2 regions of the Pseudoalteromonas sp. CuT4-3 genome follow, and region 1 is predicted to be linked to the other one. Evidence: predicted binding sites of a transcription regulator. Region 1 holds the regulator's gene; the other holds the start of a gene.
The links. The regulator sigma-54, encoded in region 1, starts transcription at its own class of promoters, with help from an activator protein. The targets are predictions, from matches to a motif close to GTTGGCACGNNNNTNGNNT.
Positions count from the first base shown of each region.

Region 2: VOI46_RS17605 (diacylglycerol kinase family protein) is a predicted target of sigma-54. The motif match lies at 1,700-1,718, and genes of this name have one in related genera.

Region 1 covers NZ_CP142030.1:3,031,664-3,035,138, forward strand. The annotation lists gene lptC (LPS export ABC transporter periplasmic protein LptC) at 1-387, shown strand, start outside; gene lptA (lipopolysaccharide transport periplasmic protein LptA) at 377-925, shown strand; gene lptB (LPS export ABC transporter ATP-binding protein) at 922-1,647, shown strand; gene VOI46_RS14030 (RNA polymerase factor sigma-54) at 1,717-3,216, shown strand; gene hpf (ribosome hibernation promoting factor) at 3,244-3,475, shown strand, end outside.
Region 2 covers NZ_CP142031.1:146,889-150,363, forward strand. The annotation lists gene VOI46_RS17595 (anti-sigma factor) at 116-799, opposite strand; gene VOI46_RS17600 (sigma-70 family RNA polymerase sigma factor) at 796-1,320, opposite strand; gene VOI46_RS17605 (diacylglycerol kinase family protein) at 1,777-3,396, shown strand; gene VOI46_RS17610 (VF530 family protein) at 3,435-3,475, opposite strand, start outside.

The DNA.
Region 1 (3,475 bases):
GGCAAAATAAGCCATAAAGTCACTGCGGCTAAAATGGAGCTGTACCAACAGCTTGGTTTTACATTTTTTGAAAAACCTATTTTCACCTTGTATAACGAAAAGCAAACATGGCGAATAAATGCAGACGAAGCAACGCTTTACGAAGATAAACAACTTATTTTAGAAGGCAATGTGGTTGCTAAAAATTTAGTTGATAACGCCATGATAGATAACATCAATGCCGATAACATCGAAGTCGACATTAAAGCGCTAACAATGCGCTCTGAGCAGCCAGTGGTTGTTACTGGGCCTAATTTAAAAATTGTCGGTAAAGGCCTTGAAGCCGATTTAAAAACCGAAGTAATAAAACTAATTAACCATACGCGAACAATATATTATGACCAATAAACTCACTAAAATACTTATTATCCCATCGCTAATGCTTGCATTTAGCGCCTCTGCTGCTGAGCCTGCTGCTCAACCGCCAGCAAATCAAATTTCTATTAGTGCAGACCGTCAAGAAGGCCAACTTAAAGAAAACGTAGGTATTTTTGAAAAGAACGTCGAAATTGTGCATGGTAATCGCAAAATTACAGCCGACCGACTTGAAGTACATAAACGTGAAGACTTAGGGGATAACAAACAACTCCTTATTGCCACTGGCAGCCCAGCCTACTTCGAAGAAAAACAAGACGATGGTACCGTAATGAGCGCCAGTGCAAACGAAGTACGTTACGACGTAGCAAAGCGCTTTTTAACGCTTGTTGGCGATGCTGAAGTCGCACAAGCCGGTCAAAAAATTAATGCTAAAAGTATTACCTACGATATGCAGCAGCAGCTTATTAGCGCAGAAAAAGACGAAAACTCTACGGATCGTGTCCACACAATTTTAGTGCCTGTTGAAGCAAAAATTAAAGAAAAAACAGGTAACGAAGGTCAACCATGAGCACCTTAAAAGCAGAACTATTAGCAAAAAGCTATAAAGGCCGCCAAGTTGTAAAAAATGTAGGCCTTGAGGTAGAAGCCGGCAGCATTGTTGGCTTATTGGGCCCTAATGGCGCAGGTAAAACCACCACCTTTTACATGATTGTAGGGTTAGTACCTAGCGACAAAGGTAAAATTTCTATTGATGATAACGACATTACGTTATTACCTATGCACAGCCGCGCCCGCTTAGGCATTGGCTATTTGCCGCAAGAGTCATCAATATTTAGAAAGCTGACAGTTTATCAAAACTTAATGGCTATTTTAGAAACGCGTAAAGAGCTCAATAAAGCCGCGCGAGAAGAAACGCTTAACAACTTACTTGATGAATTTAGTATTCAGCATATTCGCGATAGCCAAGGTATGGCGCTTTCTGGTGGTGAACGCCGCCGTGTAGAAATTGCCAGAGCACTGGCAGCAAACCCTAAATTTATTTTATTGGATGAGCCTTTTGCTGGTGTTGATCCGATTTCAGTGTTAGATATAAAGAAAATAATAGAACATCTTAAAAACCGTGGCATTGGCGTATTAATTACCGATCACAATGTAAGAGAAACCCTTGATGTTTGTGAAAAAGCCTACATTGTTTCTCATGGGGAGCTAATTGCATCTGGCACCCCAGAACACGTATTAAATGACAAAACTGTACGCGATGTTTATTTAGGCGAGCAATTTAGGCTGTAACATTTAAGCCATACCTACAAGCATCTGCTAATATTAATTATAACAACATAAAAGGATTGTTAGAGATACATGAGGCAATCATTACAGCTGCGCATGGGCCAGCAACTTACAATGACTCCACAATTGCAACAAGCGATTCGCTTGCTGCAGCTCAGTACATTGGATCTCCAGCAAGAAATACAAGAAGCACTTGATAGCAACCCGCTATTAGAAGTAGAAGAGCAAGATTACACGGAAGAGTCGGCTGGAAAAAATGAACAAAAAGCAGATACGGATGATGTAACCGTAAGCGCATCGGCTGACGATACAACCAGCGAGTACGAGCAAGACAGTGGCGAAGCTTTAAATAAAGACACCGTTAGCGATGATATGGCAATGGATGTAACTTGGGATGAGTACATGAGCGCAGCCCCTGCGGCATCCTCAGGCCCAATGCCGGAAGATGAGTCTATTTATCAAGGTGCCTCTACTGAAACGCTACATGAGTATTTAATGTGGCAGCTTCAGCTTACTCCTTTTAGCCCAACTGATGAAGCCATTGCTATTGCCATTGTAGAAGCTGTAGATGACTCGGGTATTTTAACGCTAAGTTGTGAAGAGATTTTAGAGAGCTTTAACCAAGAAAACGATGACGAAGTTGAAGTTGAACTTGATGAAATAGAAGCCGTTTTAAAGCGTATTCAGTTATTTGACCCTGTAGGTATAGCCGCGCGCAGTTTACAAGAGTGCTTGTGCATTCAGCTAAACCAGTTTGATAAAGACACCCCTTTTATAGAACAAACTAAAATGATCTTAACCGATCACATTGATCTATTAGCGGCACGCGACTATCGTACATTAATGAAAAAGACTAAGCTTAAAGAAGACGAGCTTAAAGAGGTCATGACCCTAATACATACCCTCAACCCAAAACCTGCAGATACAATAGTAAGGGAAGAGTCGGAGTATGTAATACCAGATGTGTCGGTTAAAAAAATAAAAGGCCGCTGGGTGGTAGAGCTAAACCCAGATAGCATGCCAAAAATACGCGTAAATAGTCAGTACGCGGCTATGTCACGTACCGTTAAATCAAGTGGTGATAGCCAATTTATTCGTTCTCACTTACAAGAAGCTAAATGGTTTATAAAAAGCCTTGAAAGCAGAAACGACACGCTGCTCAAAGTAACAAACTGTATTGTAAAACAGCAACAGGCATTTTTTGAACATGGCCCAGAAGCCATGAAGCCAATGGTTTTAAACGATGTTGCTGAAATGGTAGAAATGCATGAATCGACAATTTCGCGTGTTACTACGCAAAAATATATGCATACGCCACGTGGTATTTTTGAGCTTAAGTATTTTTTCTCAAGCCACGTAAGCACTGAAAACGGCGGCGAGTGTTCATCAACCGCAATACGTGCCCTAATTAAAAAGCTAATTGCCGCGGAAAACTCAGCTAAACCATTGAGTGATAGTAAAATTGCGGATATATTGGCAGAGCAAGGAATTAAAGTAGCTAGACGCACAATAGCAAAATACCGTGAATCGCTAGCTATTCCACCGTCAAATCAGAGAAAGAGTTTGATATAAGACGTAAAAAACAAAGAGGAAATGCTTATGCAACTAAACCTAACTGGTCGTCACGTAGAAGTAACTGATTCACTTAGAGACTATGTAAATAATAAATTTGCAAAGCTAGAAAGGCACTCAGATCATATTAGCAATGTGCATGTCATTCTCGATGTAGAAAAACTCAACCAAAAAGCAGAAGCGACTATTCATGTAAGTGGCGCAGATTTATTTGCCTCAACAGAGCACCAAGATATGTATGCCGCTATAGACTCGTTGA
Region 2 (3,475 bases), on a different replicon from region 1:
TGCGATTAAGCCTACTTTAGTTTAATCAAATATTAATAGGTAAAGGGCGCTAGACCCCAAGATAAATATAAAGGTTGGCCAAACAAAGTTTGACCAACCAGTCGCGTTTATTTAGTTATAAAATAACTAAATCTGTCGTGTACAGTACTTGTGTTGGTAGGCCGTTTGGCGAGCCACCTAAAGGCTCTAAGCTAACAGCGAGTAGGGCAATGTTTTGTGCCTTAAAGCGCGTGCCTTTGAGTAACTGTTTTTCACCGTTTTTAGGCAGTAGACCCAACGAAATTGGCGTGTCTTGCCCTTTTAAAATCATCCACAGCTCGTAGTCTTTATCGGTTTGCGCAACGAGTTTATCACTGGCTTTAACCGATAATGTTTGCTCATCTACGTTAATAAACCACAGTGATTGCTTATCTTGATTTTGTACTAAAGCAATTTGTTGGCTGTATTGGGGCTGAGTTGTGGGCTGAATAACCAAAAATGCTAAGATAATACAGGCAGCTGTGGCTATAAATGACCAATTGCGCCACAGCGATGTAGCTGGTTTGATCACCGTTTTAACGGGTTGATTGGTGTGTTCTAATGTATTAAAAATATTCTGCCACACTTGCGCGCGGGGTGTTTGAGGCGTAATTGCACTGGCTAAATCATTTAAATTTTGCTCCCACATTATAGTGGCTTCTCGGGCTTGCGGTAAGCTGAGCATTAAGCGTTGAAAACGTTTTCGTGCCAGGCCTTTTAAAGTACCTAATACATACTGCCCTGCTAAAGCATCAAGTAATTCTGGTTTATTATAATTCATAATGTTAAACACCTCTGCAACTGCTGCAAACCACGCCTGATCCAGCTTTTAACTGTGCCTAAGGGCGTTTCTATGTGATTGACTAACTCACCATGGCTTAGCCCTTTGTAATAGGCTAAATGAATGGCTTGTTTTTGTTGGGGATCAAGTTGCTCAATACAATTAACAAGTTTGGTTTGTTCGTCGTAACTAACATCGACTGCTTGTTCGTCGTATTCATCGTCACCCATTGCCTGCTCTTTTCTGACCTTGTGATAACGCAATGCATCTAAGCTGCGGTATCTCACAATGCTTATCATCCAGCTAATAACTGTGCCTTTAGATGAATTGTACTCTGACGCGTTATGCCTAATTTTTATAAATGCCTCTTGCATTACTTCTTCTGCGTGCGCGCGGTTTGACAGCATATTTAAACTAATCGCAAAAAGCTTTGCGCTTGTTTGCTGATACAAATCAGCAAACGCGGCTTTGTTACCCTGTGCTGTTTTACACAAAAGGGGAAGTAAATTGTCGTTTTCCATAAGGTTCCTGTTGTTTTTATTATTACCGAGGTGTGTTGGGCTTTGTGAATTAAAAATTGTTTTATTTAAGCACAACCTAATCGCTTTGAAATAGAGATTAAACAGGCTGTTATAAATTTAACTAATAAAGATAAACACACTCTCAATAAACGTGTGAAAAGAGTGATTGGATGCAAAAACTTTTAAGCTGACATTTATATTAGCTGCTGTACACATTGAAACAAGTTTTAAATATAAACAGTTACCTTTGAGTAGTGAGAAAAAATGACCGATTACTGTGTAAAAAGCGCCTAATATGCGAATACAGCTAAAGCTAGCTACTTTTATTTATTTTATATCAGTTACTTAGTGTTGTTTGTGTTCCTAAAAAACAACTTTTGTTGGCGTGTAAATTGCTACTACACTTATACACAACTGTAAAAAATGTGCCAAAACAGTAAAAATAAAGGAGAAAATATGTGGGCTGCAACGAGTTATTTAATTTTAGCGTTAATTTTTATATTTATAGGGTGGGAGGTTAACTCGGTATATTTTGCAGTGGTATTTTACTGGAGTGCATTGTCGTTAATTCTTGTCAGTGGTGCTTACATTTTTAATTTGGCGAAAATTTTTAGAAAGCGTGAAAATGGTGTTATTCCATTTTATATTCGCTGGGCATTTGTGCCTTTTTTACTGGGTGCTCAAATTTACAATGCGTATTCTCGCAAGCACGATAAAGTCCCTCCCATTCAAAAAATTAACGACCATTTATTTTTAGCATGCCGATTGTTCCCCTCTGATATTGATACGTTAAAAGAAAACGGCATTACGGCAATATTAGATGTAACGTGTGAGTTTGATGGCTTAGAATGGAGCTCTACACAAGAAAATATTAGCTATTTAAATATTCCGGTGCTTGATCATAGTGTGCCTACCCATTCGCAATTAAACCAAGCCATTAACTGGATACATCATCATATTAAAGAAGACCGCCGCGTGGTAGTTCACTGTGCACTGGGCAGAGGGCGTTCGGTATTTGTTATGGCAGCGTATTTACTGAGCCAAGATAAAAACGCCGATGTTCACCAAGTGCTCGCGCAAATAAAAGAAACCCGCGAAACCGCAAATCTTAATAAGCATCAGCTTCGTCATTTAGCAAAGCGACATAAAAAGGGCGAGCTAGTTATTAAAAACAAAGCCGTTATTATTGCAAACCCTGTGTCGGGTACCAAAATGTGGCAAGACAAAGAGCATTTAATAGTGGCTAGGTTGTCGGCATATTATGATTTAGAAGTATTAACCACCACCAAAGAAATAGACGGTATTGAGCTTGCGAAACAAGCCATTAAAAATAAGCCAGATATAATAATTGCCTGTGGCGGCGATGGGACCGTGACAGAAGTAGCAAGTGTGTTGGTAAACACTCAGTGCAAGCTGGGTATTATCCCAATGGGCACAGCCAATGCCTTAGCGCATGTGCTTATGGGGATTAGCTCTAAAATCATTCCTGTTGAGCAGGCCTGCGATCTTATTATTGATGGGCAAACCCAAACAATTGATACGGCCTATTGTAATGACGAGTTAATGCTGTTGTTAGCAGGGATTGGTTATGAGCAATCAATGGTAGAAAAAGCAGATAGAGACTCAAAAAACGAATCGGGTCAGCTTGCCTATTTAAGTGGTTTTTTTCAGGCATTTAGTGAGCAAAAAGCGCAAACCCTTTATGTTACCCTTGATGATAATCAAACGCAGGAAGTAAATACAAATAGCTTTATTGTGGCTAATGCTGCGCCATTTACTACGTTATTAGCCCAAGGAGGTGGTCAGCCCGATCACGAAGATGGCCTATTAGACATTAATTGGCTGCTACCTAGTGATGAAAACACCACCCGCGTGTTAAGCATTGCTGAACTTATGTTTAGTAGTATTACACAAACGCATTTAGCAATTAGCTCGCATCATACTAACGCTAAAAAAGTAACGATAACCGCAGACGAAGAAATTAAATATGTACTGGATGGTGAAATAAAAATAGCGGATACGCTTACTATTACAGTTGACCCTGCCTCGTTAAATGTAATTAGTAAGGAGTTATAAAATACAAAATGCACGTGTTTAACGTGCATTTTTGTGTATTACTTTTTAATGCTTGGCCAAACAAAACCACCGCTATCGC